DNA from 3 places in the Janthinobacterium sp. HH102 genome. Region 2 is predicted to be linked to each of the others. Evidence: predicted binding sites of a transcription regulator. Region 2 holds the regulator's gene; each other region holds the start of a gene.

Region 1 (6,272 bases), 2.9 Mb from region 2:
GCCGAGCTGATCAACATCGGCACCCTGGCCGCCTTCACCATGGTCTCCGTCGCCGTGGTGGTGCTGCGCAAGAAGCGTCCCGACCTGCCGCGCGCCTTCCGTTGCCCCGGCGTGCCGTTCGTGCCGGCGCTGGCCGTGATCCTGTGCGTAGGCCTGATGACCTTCCTCAGCTGGGTCACCTGGATGGCCTTTTCCATCTGGCTGGTGATCGGCCTGGCCATCTATTTCGGCTACGCGCGCCGCCGTTCGCTGCTGCATCCGCAACAGTAAGCGCGTCACTGCGCCATCGCAGTAAGATGGCGGTCACGCAACTGTGCAGACCGCCATCCATGCAACCTTCCCCCGACCTTATCGCCCAGCTGGACCAGAGCACGGACCAGCTCAAGCGCGCGCGCCTGCGCAACATGCAGTGGCTGGCCGCCGGCCTGCTGCTGCTGGCCGCGCTGGTCTTCGCCGTTGCCCGCTCGCAACGGGGCGGCCATCCCGCATGGGGCTATGTGGAGGCATTCGCCGAAGCATCGATGGTGGGCGCGATCGCCGACTGGTTCGCCGTCGTCGCCCTGTTCCGCCACCCGCTCGGCATTCCCCTGTGGCATACGGCCATCATCCCGAACAGCAAGGCGGATATCGGGCGCAGCCTGGGCGCCTTCGTGGAAAACCATTTCATTACCGAGCAAGGCATCGCCGAGCGCATCGTGCAAGCCGATCCCGCTGCCCGCCTGGGCGCCTGGCTCAGTGACGAGGTCCATGCGCGGCAGCTGGGCATGGCCAGCGCGGGCGTGGTGAAACAGCTGCTGGCGATGGCCGACCACGACAAGCTGGGGCAGCTGCTGCGCGAGCAGGCCAGCGCCTACCTCGGTCAATTGAATGTATCGGACGTGGCGGCCGACTGCATCGACGCACTGATCGCCGACGGCAAGCCGCAGCAGCTGCTGGACTTCCTGCTCGACCGGGGCGCCGCCTACCTGGACGACGAGGCGCACCACGCCGCCATCGGCGACTTTGTGCTGGGCGCCTTCCAGATCGAGAACACGCTGGTGAAAAAGGCCGTGAAGGCGTACGAGCCGCGCATGATCGCTTCGCTGCAAAAATTCGCGCTCGCCGTGCGCATCGACCCGGCTCACCCGCTGCGCCAGCGCATCGCCGGCTGGATCGCCGACAGCGCGCTGCACCTGAAGGCCGATCCGCAGTGGCAGGACACGGTGCGCCGCTACCAGCTGCAGCTGATCGCCAGCGATACGGTGCAAGCGATGCTGGGCGAGCTGTGGGACGCCATCCGCGCGCGCCTGCTGGCCGACCTGCACGCCGACGCGCCCGTGCTGGCGCAAGCCGTCGCCAGCCTGGCGCGCAACACGGGTCAGGTGCTGGGCAAGGACGAGCATGCCCGGGCATGGCTGAACGGCGCCATCGTCGCCGGCAGCGGCGCGCTGGTACGACGCTACCGGGGCGAGGTGGGCGCCTTCATCGCCGCCCGCCTGGACTTGTGGAGCAAGGAAGAAATGAGCGAGCGCATCGAACTGGCCATCGGGCGCGACCTGCAGTTCATCCGCATCAACGGCACCATCGTGGGCGGCCTGGCCGGCCTGCTGATCTACGCCGCCAGCCAGGCGGTGTAAGCGGGCTTTTCCAGCGCCAGCGCCAGCGCCTGGCGCGGCATCACGCCAGCTGCGGTTTCAGCAGGCTCGTCACTGATAACTGCTTGCGCGGCGCGGCAGCCCGGGCTGCCGGCCGGGCCGCCGCGCCGGCCGCCACACTGCGCACCAGCTGGAAGGAATCGACCAGCGTCGCCAGTTGCACGGCCTGCTGCTGCATGCCGGCCGCGGCGGCGGCGGCCTGCTCGACCAGGGCCGCATTTTGCTGCGTCACGTCGTCCATCTGCGTGATGGCCTGGTTGATTTGTTCGATACCCTCGCTCTGCTCCTGGCTGGCCGCCGTAATGTCCGCCATGTAGCCGGCCACCTGGCGCACCGACTGCTCGATATCGCCCATCGTCTTGCCGGCATCCTGCACCAGCCGGCTGCCCGCCCCCACCTTGTCCACCGAATCGCCGATCAGCACTTTGATTTCCTTGGCCGCCTGCGCCGAGCGGTGCGCCAGGCTGCGCACCTCGGACGCCACCACGGCAAAGCCGCGCCCCTGTTCCCCGGCCCGCGCCGCCTCGACGGCCGCATTCAGCGCCAGGATATTCGTCTGGAAGGCGATGCCGTCGATCACGCCGATGATGTCGACGATCTTGCGCGAGCTGTCCTGGATTGAACCCATGGTGGCAATCACCTGCGACATGGCTTGTTCGCCCTTGTGCGCGGTCTCGGAGGCGGTATTGACGAGGCGGTTCGCCTCGCGCGCATTGTCGGCATTCTGCCTGACCGTGCCGGTCAGTTCTTCCATGGACGACGCCGTCTCTTCCAGCGCGCTGGCCTGCGACTCCGTGCGCCGCGACAGGTTCGCATTGCCTGCGGCGATTTCCTCCGCGCCGCGGCCCACCACGCCCGTCGATTCCTTGATTTGCCCGACCAGCAGCTTGACGTTCGTCTGCAGGACGCGCAGCGCCTGCGCCACCGCCGTCAGTTCGTCGTTGCCGCTGGCGCTGATGTTGCCCGACAGGTCGCCCGCGCTCATGCGCTCGATATCGCCGCGCATGCGCTCCAGCGGCACCACGGCCGCGCGCTGCACGGTGTAGCCGCCGGCCGCGCACGACACCACGCCGCAGAGAGTGCTGAACAGCATCGGCATGCCGGCGTGTCCCGACGCCACATAGGAGATGGCCGGCGCGGCAACGAACAGCAGCGCCAGCGAGCCGAACACGAGAGACATCCGGGCGCGCAGCGTCAATTGCGCCAGCGGATTCAGGCGCCGCAGGAGCGAGCGGTGCACGGCCACGCCCTCGCGCACTTCCAGCGTCGTGCCGCCTTGCTTGATGGCCTGGTATGCCTGCTCGGCAGCGGCCACCTGTTCCCGGCTGGGCTTGACGCGGATCGAGGTGTAGCCCACCATCTGGCCATTTTCCAGCATCGGCGCGGCATTCGCTTCCACCCAGTAGTAATCGCCATTCTTGCAGCGGTTCTTGACCATGCCCGTCCACGCCTTGCCGCTCTTGATGGTGCGCCAGAAGTCGGCGAAGGCCTCGGCCGGCATATCCGGATGGCGCACGATGTTTTGCGGCGCGCCGATCAGCTCCTCGGCCGAAAAGCCGCTGATATCGATGAAATCCTGGTTGACATAGGTGATGTTGCCCTTCAGGTCAGTCTTCGATACCACCGTCTGACCGTCATGAAGCACATATTCCTTGTTCGTTACCGGCATATTTGTACGCATTTCTGTCTCCCCTGTCCTACACAAGCGAATGGCGGCGCCACCCGAAAAGAAGCGGGCTCGCGCCCTGGCCTGAACAACACTGCTCTTTCCTGCACAGATCCTGACAAGTGGCGAGAGGCGCCTTGCCAACAACTTGCCTCTATTTGCCATCTTTTTGATTTAGATCAAATTCATTTTGCCCCATGATTTAACCAATTACAACATTTAAATGAAAAATATAAACGAATTTATCACTTTTGAAATGATGACAAATGGATAGATTTTCGTCTCGGACAGAGGGAAAACACAACGTTGCGAGGTAATATTGCAAACAAGACGGCAGTTGTGCGGCAAACACAAATCATTAAAATCATGAAATTCATTGCATTCTATTTTATTTGAGGTATGATGATTGACATGGGGAAACGAAAACGATGCGACGACATCGTGCCTTTCGCCACTCGGGAAATCCGCACCAATGGAGATACGCATGAATAAAGTCCTGGCCTTGCGCTTGCTCGACGCCGCAGAAGACGCTGCCGTCATCATCGACACCGCTTCACGCATCCAGTATGCGAACGACGCCATGTATGCGCTGAGCGGCTATGCGCAGGGCAGCCTGGCGGGCCAGCAGATCGAGGCGCTGCTGCCGGATGCCGTGCGCGAGCAGCATGGCGCGCAGATCGGCGCCTATCTGGCCGGCGAAAAGAAGTCCAGGGTACTCGGGCACAAACGCCATTTCGCCATTCGCCACCACGACGGCTCCATGCTGCCCATCGTGCTCAAGGCCATGGACCTGGGCAAGCTCGGCGACGAAAACTACATGGGCGCCTTTTTCATCGACCAGCGCCGCGAGCGCGCGCTCGAACAGCAGAATGCGGCCCGTTGGCAGCAGTTGCAGCGCATCGCCCTGAGCGACCCGCTGACCCATCTGCCCAACCGCCGCGCCTTCGAGGTCGAAGCCGTGCGCGCGGCCGCGCGTGCCAGACGCGCCCACACCCCACTGGCCATCGGCATCGCCGACATCGACTTCTTCAAACTCGTCAACGATCAGCATGGCCATGCCGCCGGCGATGCCGTCCTGCAAACCATCGCCGCCGTGTTCCAGTTCCAGGCGCGGGCCTCGGACGTCGTCGCCCGCGTGGGAGGCGAGGAATTCGGTTTCCTGTTCCCGCATACGAACATGAGCATGGCCTGCCAGGTGGCCGAGCGCATACGCCGCGCCGTGGAAGAGACGCGTTTCGAGTTCGGCAAGCTGTCCATTCCGGTGACGATCAGCATCGGAATGGCGCCGCTGCCCGACAACGGCGACTGGAAGGCGGCCTTCATGCAAGCCGATGCCGCGCTGTACCAGGCCAAGAACAATGGCCGCAACCGCGTCGAGCAGGCTTGAATCCCGCCCGACACCCTTCGCAGTTTCATGCATCACGCAGCACCTGACAGGAGCAAGCACATGGAAACCATCACGACACATGCCGCAGCAGCGAGCCAGCTGGCGCAAGCGGATGCCCGGGAATTGCTGGTCTTCGGACTCGGCAAGGAAGAATATGCGATCGACATCGGCCTGGTGCAGGAAATCCGCGGCTACGGCGCCGTCACCCGCATCGCCAACGCACCCGCCTTCCTCAAGGGGTTCATCCACCTGCGCGGCAGCATCGTGCCGCTGGTCGACCTGCGCATCGCGCTGGGCCAGGCCGAACCCGCGTACGACGCCTCGACCGTGGTGATCATCCTGATCTTCGCGCATGGCGCCACCGGCATCGTGGTCGACCGCGTGGCCGACGTGGTGCCGCTGGCGCCGGCGCAGATCAAGCCGCCGCCGCAGCTGCACGGTTCAGCCATGGCCGGCCACGTGACGGCCATCGGCGCCCTCGACGAGCGCATGCTGATCGTGCTCGACATCGACAGCCTGCTGGCGGGCATGGGCATGCACGCCGGCGGAAAACTGGCGGCCTGAGCCAGCCACCAGCCACGCCACCACCCGAACCCGCCCCGCCGGAGACACCATGAGCATCCTGATCGTCGATGACAACGACACCAACCTGAGCCTGCTGGCGACCCTGGCGGGCAAGGCCAGCAGCATCGAACCCGTCTGCATGAACGATCCCGTCGATGCGCTGTACTGGTGCGAGTCGCATGTGCCGGACCTTGTCTTGCTCGACTACCGGATGCCCAGCCTGTCGGGCAACGAGTTCCTCAGCATTTTCCGCAAGATGCCGAGCATGGCCGACATCCCCATCATCATGGTGACCACCGAAAACGACCACGCAGTGCGCAAGCAGGCTTTTTCGCTGGGCGTGACGGAGTTTCTCACCAAGCCCGTCGACACCATCGAGTTCAGCCTGCGCGTGCGCAACCTGCTGGCCCTGCGCACGGCGCAAACCATGCTGGCCGACCGCGCCAAGCTGCTCGAACACGAAGTGGAACAGGCGATCGCCAACGTCACGGCCAGGGAGATGGAACTGGTCACGCGCCTGGCGCGGGCGGCCGAATTCCGCGACCCCGAAACGGGCGCCCACATCATGCGCATGGCGCGCTACTCGGCGCTGATCGCCAGGGAGCTGGGCCTCGACGCACAATGGCAGGACCTGCTGCTCAAGGCGGCGCCCATGCACGACGTGGGCAAGCTGGCCACGCCCGACCATATCCTGCTCAAGCCGGGGCGGCTGGACCCCGATGAGATGGCCATCATGCGCCAGCACGCGAAAATCGGCGGCCATATCCTTGCCGGCAGCGACTCGCCGCTGATCCGCCTGGCCGAGGAAATCGCCTGCGGCCACCACGAAAAATACGACGGCAGCGGCTATCCGGACGGCCTGGCGGAGGAGCAGATACCGCTGTCGGCGCGCATCGTCGCCGTGGCCGACGTCTTCGACGCGCTGAGTTCGGAGCGCCCGTACAAGCCGGCCTGGCCGTTGGCTCAGGCGCGCCAGTACCTGGAGCAAAACAGGGGCAGCCATTTCTGCCCGCGTTGCCTC
Region 2 (6,272 bases):
TGGGTCGAACGCCGCATCGAGGGCACGCGCAGCGCGCGCATGGCCCTCGACAAGCAGGGCCCCTCCGTGCGCAAGGCGTTCAAGAAGACGGCCAAGCACCTGGTATGGGGCGCCATCGCCCTGTGGACGGGCTTTACCTTTGTCGGCTACTTCACGCCGATCAAGGAACTGGCGCGCGAAGTGACCACCCTCAATTTCGGTCCCTGGGAATGGTTCTGGGTCTTGTTCTACAGCCTGGCAACCTACGGCAACGCGGGCTGGCTGCGCGAGCAGGTGTGCAAATACATGTGCCCCTACGCGCGCTTCCAGAGCGCCATGTTCGACCAGGACACGCTGATCATCACCTACGATGCCAAGCGCGGCGAACCACGCGGCGCCATGAGCAAGAAGGCCGGCAACAACGACAAGCTGGGCGACTGCATCGATTGCACCCTGTGCGTGCAGGTGTGTCCGACCGGTATCGATATCCGCAACGGCCTGCAATATGAATGCATCGGCTGCGCCGCCTGCGTCGATGCCTGCAATACGGTGATGGACAAGGTCGAGCGGCCGCGTGGCCTGATACGCTACAGCACCGACCATGCGATGGAAAACAACTTCAATTCGAAGCAGATCCGCCAGCGCGCCATGCGCCCGCGCGTGCTGATCTACACGTCCATCCTGGCCCTGATTATCATCGCCGTGTGTACGTCGCTGGCCCTGCGCACGCCCCTGAAAATGGACGTGATCCGCGACCGCGGTTCGATGGGACGCGAGGTGGAAGACGGCATGATCGAAAACGTCTATCGTCTGCAGATCATGAACACCTCGGAGCAAAGCCAGCATTTCAAAATCAGCGCTTCCGGCTTGCCGGGCCTGACCTTGCTGACGCGCGACGAAGTGACCTTGCAGCCGACGGAAACGCTGGGCTGGCCGATCCGCCTGCGCGTGCCGCACGGCGTCGGCGAGAAGGGCTCGAACAAGATTGCGATCGAATTGCACTCGCTGGACGACCCGTCGCTGCATGTGCGCGAAAGCGCGGTATTCATCGTGCCGCGCTAATGCAGGAAGGCCGGTCCCCGCATGGGGGCTGGCCGTATACCAGAAACACAGGAGAAATACCATGTCCGACAGTCTGAAACTGCAACCTCCCGTTGCCCCGTGGTACAAACACCGCTGGCCATGGCTGCTGATGATCGGTCCCGGCCTGTCCGTGGTCGTCGGCAGCTTCATGGGCTATATCGCGTTTACGCAGCCCGACGCGCTGGTGGTGGGCGACTATTACAAGCAGGGCAAGGCGATCAACCAGGATTTGAAGCGCGACACGATCGCCAGCGACCTGGCCATGGATACGACCCTGTCGTATGACGTCGCTGCAGCGCGCCTCAGCGGCTCCGTGCACAGCTTCGGCAAGGCGTACCAGGGGCCTTTGCAGCTGCACCTGGCGCATGCGACCCTGCCGGAAAAGGATATCAAGCTGCTGGTGCAGCCCGATGCGGCCGGCAATTTTTCCGTGGCGCTGCCGATGCTCGAGCGCAGCCGCTGGCAAGTGCTGGTGGAAAACGACAAACGCGAGTGGCGCCTGTCCGGCATCTGGACCTGGCCCGTGCAACGCAGCATCGCGCTGCATGCGGATGAAGAGTTATAACGTACAGCGCCGGGAAAAAACCGTAGCGAGCGGCAGTGATTTGTGGCTGAGAAGCACAGCTGTGCTATAGCACAGCGAGCATCGCAGGCCGCAAAGCACGACGCGCAGTAGGTTTTGACGGTGCTGTTACTTGCAGACGTCGGTGCCGGCTGTAATGGCTTTCAGCTTGGCCGGCTGCAAGATCTCGATCTCGCGGTTGGAGACGCGCAGCCAGCCTTCCTTCTTGAATTTCGACAATAAACGGCTGACGCTTTCGATGGTCAGGCCCAGGTAGTTGCCGATTTCCTCGCGCGACATGCGCAACTGAAATTTGCTGGCCGAATAGCCGCGCGCTTCATAGCGCGACGCCAGGTTGACGATAAAGGCGGCAAAACGCTGCGTCGCCTGCATGTTGCCCAGCAACAGCATGACACTTTGCTCGCGCGTGATTTCCTGGCTCATCATGCGGTGGAAATGGCGCAGCAGGGTCGGCATATTGCCCAGCAATTGTTCCAGGCTGGAAAACGGGATTTCACACACTTCGCTGTCTTCCAGCGCCACCGCATTACAGTGGTGGCGGTCGGCGCTGATGGCGTCCATGCCCAGCAGTTCGCCCGCCATCTGGAAACCCGTCACCTGCTCTTCGCCGCCCGGATTGATCTGGTAGGTCTTGAAGTGGCCCAGACGGATCGCATACAGGTTCTGGAACGAGTCGCCGATGCGGAACAGCGAAGCGCCGCGCACGATCTTGCGGCGGCGGCCAATGATCTGGTCCAGTCTGTCCATGTCGCCCACGTCGAGGCCCATCGGCAGACACAATTGATGCATGCTGCAGGTCGAGCATCGCGCACGCAACGCTTCCACGGTCACTGTGGGCGAGGTTGGAGTGAGTAGCGCTTCAGTCATGTCGGTACCTTTTAGAAAATGCAACAACAAGTTTACTGCATACAGGGTTGCCGTGTGCCAATTTCACCGCAATTTCGCTGAATAAACGACGTTCCGACTTTAATTATATGGCAACATCGTCAAAAGCCCATGCGGAGAGGGCAATTTGCGTGGCGGCGCTTGCCAAGCTGGGGTATTGATAGGAAAATTCCTGACAGCATTATCTGCCGCCTGTGCCGCCCGGTACTGAAAAGGAAATCATGAAGCCTCTCGGCATCAAAGCAAAAGTCGCGCTGGCCACCAGCCTGACCTCGATCGCCATGATCGCGCTGGTCACCATGATCCAGGTGCAGCACATGCGCGACGATTTCACCAAGGTACTGTTGAGCCAGCAGTCGTCCCTGATCAGCCGCACCGCCGCCGAGCTCGACGACAAGCTGGGCATGCTGCTGCAGATCGTCACCCTGACGGCCCGGCAGCAGCCGCCAGAACTGATCACCCAGCCCGCCCAATTGCGCGAATACTATTCGCGCCGCTCGATGCTGGTGCTGTTCGACGACGTGCTGGTGCTCGACGCGCACGGCGCCGTCGTGGCCGACATGCCGGAAGTGGCGGGGCGCGCCGGCATCAACGTCGCCGAGCGCGAGTATTTCCAGACCGTGCTGCGCACGCGCCAGCCCATGATCACCGAGCCGATGCTGGGCAAATCGAGCGGCATGCCCATCGTGCAGATGGTCGCGCCCGTGCTGGGCGCCGATGGCCAGGTGGCCGGCGTGGTGATCGGCGTGCTGCGCCTGTACAAGGATAACCTGCTGGGGAGGTTGCGCTCGGAAAAGATCGGCAAGAGCGGCTATTACTTCGTCCTCACGCGCGGCGCCGTGCCGCGCTATGTGCTGCATCCCGACACCAGCCGTTTGCTGCAGCCGCGCCTGCCGAACGCCAACCTGACGACCACCCGGCTGCTGAAGGACGATGGCGAAGGCACCATGGTCAGCACCAACAGCCGCGGCATCACGGCCGTCAACAGCTTCAAGCGCCTGAAATCCGTAAATTGGCTGCTGGCCGCCTCGCTGCCCCTCGACGACGCCTTCGAACCGTTCGACGGCGTGCTGTACCGGCTGGTGCTGTGGAGCATCCTCGCCTCGCTGCTGGCCGCAGCCGTGCTGGGCTGGGTCACCGTGCGCCTGCTCTCGCCGCTGGTGCGCCTGCGCGACACCCTGCAGGCGCTGCGCACCAGCGGCAGCCGTTTCACTCCCGTGCCCGTGCAGCAGCGCGACGAGATCGGCGAGCTGACGGAAGCGTTCAACGGCCTGATGAGCGAGCGCGACCGCTTGCAGCAGGAGCTCGAATCGCGCGCGGCGGAGCTGGAACAGGAACGCGACCGGGCCGAGGCGGCCAACCGCGCGAAGAGCGATTTCGTGGCCAACATGAGCCATGAAATCCGCACGCCCCTCAATGCCGTGCTGGGCATGGTGTATTTGCTGGGCAATACCAAGCTCGATACGGAACAGCGCAAGTATCTGACCATGGTGCGCGTGGCCGGCCAGTCGCTGCTGGGCATCCTCAACGACGTGCTCGATTATTCGAAGATCGAGGCACGCCGCATGGAATTGTCGCCCGTCGAATTCGACCTCGACGAGGTCATGAACACGCTGGCCACGACGATGACGATGAATGCGGGCGAAAAGGAGCTGGAACTGGCGATTGCCGTCGAGCCCGACGTGCCGCGCCGCCTCATGGGCGACGCCCAGCGCCTGCAGCAGATTCTCGTCAACCTGGCCGGCAACGCCATCAAGTTTACCGAGAGCGGCGAAGTGGTGGTGGCCGTCAGCCTGGCCGAGAAAGACAAGGGCCGCGCCTGGCTGCGCTTCGAAGTGCGCGACACGGGCATCGGCATGACGGAGTTGCAGCAACAGCAGCTGTTTGCCGCGTTTTCGCAAGGCGACCAGAGCATCACGCGGCGCTTCGGCGGCACGGGCCTGGGCCTGGCCATCAGCAAACAGCTGATCCACATGATGGGCGGCGACATCGCCGTTGCCAGCAGCGAAGGCAAAGGCAGCCGCTTCTGGTTCAGCGTGCCGTTCGAGATGCTGGCGCAGCCGGCCGAAACGCGGCGCACGCCCACCCTGGGCCAGCTGCGCCTGCTGGTGGCCGACGACAACCGCACCACGCGCGAACTGATCGTCAAGCTGATCGAGGCGTGGGGCTGGCTGGCCGACGAAGTGGACTCCGGCTTTGCCGCTATCGAACTGTACCGCGAGCGCCTGGCGCAGCAGCAGCCGTACGACGTGGTGCTGGCCGACTGGCACATGCCCGTGATGGACGGCCTGGCCACGGCCAAGGCCATCCGCCAGGCAGCCAGCGGCCAGCGCCAGCCCATCGTGGTCATGGTCAACGCCTTCGCCCGCAACCACCTCGAGGAAATCTCCAGCGCGGCCGAGGCCGACGTCGTGCTGATGAAGCCGATCACGGGCTCGAGCCTGTTCGACGCCCTGCACCAGGCGCTGATTACCAAGCACGACGGCGGCGAGCAGCGCATGCTGCAACAGCCGCTGGGCACGGAACTGGCCGGCGTGCATTTCCTGCTGGTGGAAGACAACCATTTGAACCAGGCCGTGGCGCGCGGCATCCTCGAACACATGGGCGCCACCCTGGACGTGGTGGGCGACGGGTTGCAAGCGGTGGAACGGCTGCGCACGGAAGCGTTGCGCTACGACATCGTGCTGATGGACATGCAGATGCCCGTCATGGACGGCTTCAGCGCCACCCACATCATCCGCACGGAACTGCGCTTGAGCCTGCCCGTGATCGCCATGACGGCCGGCGTGCTGGCGTCCGAGCGCGAGCGCTGCATGACGGCCGGCATCAGCGATTTCATCGCCAAGCCCGTGGTGGTGGAAGAGATGATGGAAGTGATCCTGCGCCACCTGCCCAAGCGCCCGCCAGTGCAGACGGCGGGGCCGGCGCCCGTCGCCGATGAGGAAGTGTTTTCCATGGCGCCGCTGATGCGCGTGATGGGGCGCGACGCGAAGGGGCGCGGCGTGCTGCGGCGCATGGTGGAAGACGCGCTGAACAAGGGCATGACGCCCGTGCGCGATGCCGAAACAGCCTTGCAGGCGGGCCGCCACAGCGACGTGGCGCGCATCCTGCACAGCGTGCGCGGCTCCGTCGGCACCCTGGGCACGAAACGCCTGATCCGCACCGCGTTCGCCACCGAGGAAGCCATCGATGCGGGCCGCCTCGACGAGGTGCCGGCGCTGCTGGCGCAGACGGCGCAGGAACTGGAGCAGGCGCTGGCGGCGGCGGCCGATTGGTTGTCCAGGCTGAAGGATTAAGCCTGCAACGTAAAACTGGGGTCAGGCCCCGGAACCTTGTCGGATTACGCGCTTGCGCGCTAATCCGACCTACCCCATTTACGCCGGCACGCCCAGGATCACGCTGGACGCCTTGAAAATCGCCGTCACACTGCTGCCGATCTCGATGCCCAGCTCGGTGCTGCTCTGGTTGGTGATGATGGCGGCGATCGTGCCGCCGCGTGGCAAGTCCAGCACCACTTCCGTGTTGACGGCGCCCGTCTGCACGCGCGTCACCAGCCCGGCCAGCTGGTTGCGTGCGGAAAAGCGCGCGCCTGCGCTGTCGGCCACGAGGATGATCGACGATGCCTTGATCAGCGCAAACGCTTCCGCGCCCGGCACCAGGCCCAGGCTTGCGCTGCTGCCTTGCGTGACGATGGCCACGATGTGCTGGCCACCCGGCAATTCCAGCGTGACTTCGTCGTTGA
Region 3 (6,272 bases), 2.9 Mb from region 2:
CGCGCCGTCAGCAGCTGCTCGTTGGCCGCCTTCGAGATATCGGAGATGGCCAGCGTGGTCTTGGCCACGCCCGAGACGATCTTGTCGAAGGCATCGCTGGCCTGGCGCGAAATCTCGCTGCCGGTGGACACCCGCTTGACGGATTCGTTGATCAGCTTGGAAATTTCCTTGGTCGCCTGCGAGGAACGCTCGGCCAGCTTGCGCACTTCGTCGGCGACGACGGAAAAGCCCAGGCCGTGCTCGCCCGCGCGCGCCGCCTCGATGGCCGCATTGAAGGCCAGCATGTTGGTCTGGTTGGCGATTTCGCTGATGACCTTGACGATTTCGCCGATGTCTTCCGACGAGCGGTTGATCAGGTCCATCGCCTCGATCGATTTGGCGACGGCGCGCGCGCCCGATTCCGCTTCCTGCTGCGTGGCTTTCGCCAGCGAATCGGCGTTCGAGGTGTTTTCCGCGATGGAATTGATGGAAAACGTCAAGCCGTCGATGGAGGCGTTCATTTCTTCCACCGTGGCCCCCAGCGCCTGCGTGCCCACGGCTACGCCCGTGGCCCGTTCGGCGATGGTGTGCGAAGCCTCGGCAAAGCCGTTGGCCGCCGATACCACGTTGCCGATGACGCCGCGCAAGTCGACGATCATCTTGCTGATGCCGCCGGCCAGCAAATCGATCGGTTCGCCGCCTTCGGGCACGATATGGCAGGTCAGGTCGCCTTGCGCCGCGCGCGCCACCGAGTCGAGCAGGGCATTGACCTTGCGGCTGTCGTTGGCGGCCTTGGCCTGGATGCTGTTTTCCAGGTTCACCTGGTCCGTGATGTCGATGGCGAACTTGACCACTTTATACGGCTTGCCGTTCAGGTCCAGGATGGGGTTGTAGGTCGCTTGTATCCACACCACCTTGCCATGGTTGCCCAGGCGCTTGTAGCGGCCCGCGTCGAATTCGCCCCGGTTGAGCTTTTGCCAGAACTTCTTGTACTCGGCGCTGCCCGCATACTCGGGCTCGCAGAACATGCGGTGGTGTTCGCCCTGGATATCGCTCAAGTCATAGTCCATGACGGCGAGGAAATTGCCGTTGGCATCGAGCACCTTGCCCTGCATGTCGAATTCGATCACGGCCTGTGCCTTGCCGATGGCGCTGACCTTGCCTTCGTATTCGGCATTGCGCTTTTTCAGGGCCGTCACATCGCTGGCGAACTTGACCACCTTGAAGGGGCGGCCCTCCGCGTCAAAGATGGGGTTGTACGAGGCATTGAGCCAGATTTCGCGTCCGTCCTTGGTGAGGCGCTTGTATTCGCCTGCGTCGAACTCGCCCTTGCCCAGTTTTTGCCAGAACTGCGCGTACTCCGCGCTCTTGGCGTACTCGGGCTCGCAAAACATGCGGTGGTGCTTGCCTTCGATCTCGTCGAGCGTGTAGCCGACGGACTTGAGGAAATTGTCGTTGGCGCGGATGATGGTGCCGTCGAGCCGGAACTCGATCACGGCCTGGGCCTTGCTGATGGCGTCGATCTTGCCTTCATAATCGGCGTTGCGGTGCTTGCTGGCCGTGATGTCGGTGGCGAACTTGATGACTTTATACGGTTTGCCGTCCGCGTCGAGGATGGGGTTGTACGACGCGTTGATCCACACTTCTCGGCCATCCCTGGCGCGGCGCTTGTATTCGCCCTGGTCGAATTCGCCGCGTGCCAGCTTGGCCCAGAAGTTGGCGTATTCGGCCGTTTTTACATACTCGGGATCGCAGAAGATGGCATGGTGCTTGCCTTGCACCTCGGCCAGGCTGTATCCGACGACACGCAGGAAATTGTCATTCGCATGCAGGATGGTGCCGTCGAGTTCGAATTCGATGACGGCCTGGACACGGTTCAATGCAGTATTTATCGCTTCTAAGTCCAGATCCTGCGTGGGGCTGACATGGCTGGCTGCGTCCATAGTATGTCCTTCGATATGAGAAGAGGAATGGGGGCGATAAGGCTGCTGTTATTATTTTTCTGCTATCCGTATAAGGCAAAAATGTCATTGCATCGGCCGTGATTTGGTGATAATCGGTGAGAATGTGCGCAATGAACTGCCGCCCACGTTTTTTCTGCGCTTGGCCTATAGGAGATAAATTGTAGAGTATTGATTTTAATCAATAATTTTATTATTCCCCAGCGTCTGGCGAAAAACAAGGGGAGGGAATAAATAATGTAAGAATTGTCGTAATTACCCCATGCCGGCATATCACAAACGCATTCCTTCGCATAATAAAACGACGTTATTATTATTGCGGTTTTGTTATTTGAATGAATATCCAATTGATAGCTTCTGCCGGAGTTTGCTGTCGGCAGCAGAATCGATCCGCAAACGATGTTGTACCATGGCGTAGCATGCTGGCGGCCGCGCGCACACGACAAAAATAATACGAGCGTTCTTTTATACGGTATAGTAAAGCTTCATCCCTTGCAACCACCTCATACGTTGAGCAAAACCAATAAGGAAGAGACATGAGTGCTGAATATCAAGTGAACGGCGCCGTTGCCGTCATTACCCTGGCCAATCCGCCCGTCAATGGTCTGGGCCTGGCGACGCGCACGGCCGCCGTGACCGGCATCCGCCAGGCGCTGGCGGACGAGACCGTCAAAGCCATCGTCATCACGGGCGCCGGCAAGGCCTTTTCGGGCGGCGCCGATATCAAGGAATTCAATTCGCCCAAGGCGCTCACGGAACCGACCCTGCACACCCTGATCAACGTCGTCGAACAGTCGACCAAGCCTGTCGTGGCGGCCATCCACAGCGTCTGCATGGGTGGCGGCCTGGAGCTGGCGCTCGGTTGCAACTACCGCGTGGCCGCGCCTGGCGCGCAGATGGCCTTGCCGGAAGTCAAACTCGGCATCTTGCCGGGCGCGGGCGGCACGCAGCGCCTGCCGCGTGTGCTGGGCCTGGAAATGGCCCTCAATATGATCGTCTCGGGCACGCCCGTGGCGTCCGAAAAACTGGCCGGCACGGCCCTGTTCGACGAAGTCATCGCCCCCGGCGCCGACTTGCTGGCCGCCGCCGTGGCCTTCGCCACGAAGATAGCCGACGTGCGCCCGCTGCCGAAAGTGCGCGAGCGCAAGGTCGATTACCCGAACCATGAAGCGTTCCTGCAGTTTTCGCGCAATACCGTCAAAGCCATGTCCGGCCCGTTCCCCGCACCGCTCAAATGCGTGGACGCCGTGGCGGCCGCCGTGACGATGAAATTCGACGATGGCTTGAAGTACGAACGCGAACTGTTCATGCAACTGGTGCAGTCGCCGGAATCGAAAGCCCTGCGCCACGCCTTCTTTGCCGAACGGGTCGCCAGCAAGGTGCCCGACGTGCCGGCCGACACGCCCGTGCGCACGATCGCCAGCGCGGCCATCGTGGGCGCCGGCACCATGGGCGGCGGCATCGCCATGAACTTCGCCAACGCGGGCATTCCCGTGATGCTGCTGGAAACGAAGCAGGAAGCGCTGGACAAAGGCCTGGCCACGATCCGCAAGAATTATGAAAACACGGTCAAGAAGGGCAAGTTGACGCAAGAGAAGGCCGAGCAGCGCATCGCGCTGGTCAGCGGCACGTTGGCGTATGCCGACATCGCGCAAGCCGACATCGTCATCGAAGCCGTGTTCGAAGAACTGGGCGTGAAGGAAACCGTCTTCAAGCAGCTCGACGCCGTCATGAAGCCGGGCGCCATCCTCGCCTCGAACACGTCCACCCTGGACCTGGACAAGATCGCCGCGTTCACCCAGCGCCCGCAAGACGTGATCGGCACGCATTTCTTCAGCCCCGCGAACGTCATGAAGCTGCTGGAAATCGTCCGCGGCAAGGAAACGGGCAAGGACGTGCTGGCGACGGCGCTGGCGCTGTCGAAAAAGCTGAAAAAAACGGGCGTCGTCTCGGGCGTATGCGACGGCTTTATCGGCAACCGCATGATCGAGCAATACAGCCGCCAGGCCGGTTTCCTGCTGGAAGAAGGCTGCTTGCCTGAGCAGGTTGACAAAGCCGTCGAGAAATTCGGCTTCGCCATGGGCCCGTTCCGCATGGGCGACCTGGCCGGCAACGACATCGGCTGGGCCATCCGCAAGCGCCGCTACGTGGAAAAGCCGGACGTCACGTATTCGAAGACGGCCGACCTGCTGTGCGAACTGGGGCGCTACGGCCAGAAGACGGGCGCCGGCTGGTACGACTACAAGGCGGGCGACCGCAAGGCGTATCCGTCGGAACAGGTCAACGCCATGATCGTTCAGCATTCCGCCGACATCGGCGTGACGCGGCGCAAGATCGGCGACCAGGAAATCGTCGAACGGCTCGTGTATGCCCTGGTCAACGAAGGCGCGCGCATCCTGGAAGAGGGCATCGCCCTGCGCGCCTCGGATATCGACATGGTGTATTTGACGGGCTACGGCTTCCCGCTGTTCCGCGGCGGCCCGATGTTCTACGCGGACACGGTGGGCTTGCCGAACGTGCTCGATACGATCGCCGGCTACGCCAAAGGCCGCCACGGCGAAGCGTGGACGCCGGCGCCCCTGCTGGTGAAGCTGGCAGGCGAAGGCAAGGGTTTCAATAGCTAAGCCGATGCCAACAGTATTGTCGGATTACGCGCGGCTTTGCCACGCTAATCCGACCTACCCGGCTCTTGAGCCCTCGTAGAGGCGTAGGTCGGATTAGCGGCGCAGGCCGCGTAATCCGACACCACCAAGGACGCCAGCAAGCATGTTTACTTCTTCTTCGCCACCATCTTGACCGCCTCGTTGACGATGACGGGGTTGTCTTTCTGGATGTAATAGCCGGCGCCCGTGATGCGCTCGATGGCCGGCGCGCCGGACAGGCGCTGCCAATCCTTTTCCTGCGCCCGCACCACGTTTTCAAACGAGCCCATTTCCTCGATGCCGAACTTGTCGCGCACCAGCAGCATGGCGGGCACGCGCAGCGGGCTGTTCATGTCGACGTGTTGCAGGCATTGCGTCTGTGCATCGAACTCGGCCGATTCCGTACTGTTGAACATCAGTTTGCGCCGCGTCTTCACGAGCATGGCGTAGGTGGACGCGTCCGTCTGCAGGCGGTTCCACTGCTGCGGGTGCGTGGGGTCGAGCAGGACCAGGCCGGCCACGTCCTGCGGGTACAGCCTGGCATACACATACTGGTACAGCCCGCCCAAGCCATGGCCGACCAGTATATACGGCGGCTTCAGGCCCGCTTGCGCCAGCAGGGCGCGCTGCTGGGCGGCGATGGTGCAGGGATCGCGCGGCGTGGTGGTCTTCTGGCTGTCGCCATAGCCGGGACGGTCGTAGACGAGCACGCGGTGCTGCCGGGCGACTTCCGGCACGACCTTGGCCCATACATCCTTGCCGTCGCCCATGGCCGACTGGAACACGACGGGCAAGCCGTCCCGGCCGCTCAGGGTATACGCGATGCTGGCGTCGGGCAGGGCCGCAGTGGCCGGCACACCTGGCGTGGCCGGGGCGGATGGAAACAGAGAGCAGCCGGAAAAACAGCCTGCCAGCAGCAAGCCGGCGCTGGAGAGGAGCATGGTGCGCGCGGGGCGGCCGACGAATAGATGATGCATGAATCTCCTTCTTTGTTCACGGACCGGTATGGCGTGCCAGCCATTATAGGCAAATCGTCTCGAAGTGGAAATGCCGAACAGAGCCGGATTTCCCCACCTGTCAGCCGGCCTCGGCGCGGTGGCAGACGGCTTCGATGCGGTTGCCGTCGGGATCGAACAGAAAGGCCGCGTAATAGCTGGCGTGATAGTGGCGCAGGCCGGGCGCGCCCAGGTCGATGCCGCCATGCGCCAGTCCGGCCTGCCAAAACGCGTCCACGGCCGCGCGCGAGGGGGCCTTGAAGCAGCAGTGGCGGCGCGGCGCGTCGTCGGGCTGCGGGCCCAGGCGCACGGAAAAGTAGCTGCGCTCGGGGTGCTGTGCATCGCTGCGCTCGCCGTAGCCTATCCAGGCGTTGGCATGGTCGCTGCCTACCTTGGGCACGTCGAGCGCGGCAAAGACGGCGTCGTAGAAGCGCTCGGCGCGTTCCAGGTCGCTGACGGTGAGGGATACGTGATCGAGCATGGGCACTCCGCTGTAAAAAACAGGACGGCCATAGCATAGCCCGGATCAGGGCGGCCGTGGGCGGGAGTGACCGAGTGATACTGTTGCTGGCCGACTGCCGGTTAAGGGCGGCGGGCGAGCCGCGCCACGATGTTGCGGCTCATCAGCTGCACGCGGGGCGCGAACAGCATCACGGCGCAGAAGGCCACGGGCCAGGCGGCAAAGAAGGCATGGC

The links. The regulator FNR, encoded in region 2, switches genes on or off when oxygen is low (the NO sensors DNR and NnrR bind a similar motif). The targets are predictions, from matches to a motif close to TTGATNNNNATCAA.
Region 1: JAB4_RS14695 (PAS domain-containing methyl-accepting chemotaxis protein) is a predicted target of FNR. The motif match lies at 3,470-3,483, and genes of this name have one in related genera.
Region 3: JAB4_RS16675 (PAS domain-containing methyl-accepting chemotaxis protein) is a predicted target of FNR. The motif match lies at 2,112-2,125, and genes of this name have one in related genera.

Annotation. Positions count from the first base shown of each region.
Region 1 covers NZ_CP062062.1:3,224,391-3,230,662, reverse strand. Annotated here, with positions in the region: gene JAB4_RS14705 (amino acid permease) at 1-270, shown strand, start outside; gene JAB4_RS14700 (DUF445 domain-containing protein) at 330-1,616, shown strand; gene JAB4_RS14695 (PAS domain-containing methyl-accepting chemotaxis protein) at 1,657-3,315, opposite strand; gene JAB4_RS14690 (sensor domain-containing diguanylate cyclase) at 3,785-4,687, shown strand; gene JAB4_RS14685 (chemotaxis protein CheW) at 4,748-5,251, shown strand; gene JAB4_RS14680 (HD domain-containing phosphohydrolase) at 5,301-6,272, shown strand, end outside.
Region 2 covers NZ_CP062062.1:277,482-283,753, forward strand. Annotated here, with positions in the region: gene ccoG (cytochrome c oxidase accessory protein CcoG) at 1-1,041, shown strand, start outside; gene JAB4_RS01205 (FixH family protein) at 1,103-1,627, shown strand; gene fnr (fumarate/nitrate reduction transcriptional regulator Fnr) at 1,754-2,512, opposite strand; gene JAB4_RS01215 (response regulator) at 2,752-5,826, shown strand; gene JAB4_RS01220 (TOBE domain-containing protein) at 5,905-6,272, opposite strand, start outside.
Region 3 covers NZ_CP062062.1:3,670,482-3,676,753, reverse strand. Annotated here, with positions in the region: gene JAB4_RS16675 (PAS domain-containing methyl-accepting chemotaxis protein) at 1-1,922, opposite strand, end outside; gene JAB4_RS16670 (3-hydroxyacyl-CoA dehydrogenase NAD-binding domain-containing protein) at 2,477-4,564, shown strand; gene JAB4_RS16665 (alpha/beta fold hydrolase) at 4,711-5,559, opposite strand; gene JAB4_RS16660 (VOC family protein) at 5,660-6,058, opposite strand; gene JAB4_RS16655 (DUF2798 domain-containing protein) at 6,160-6,272, opposite strand, start outside.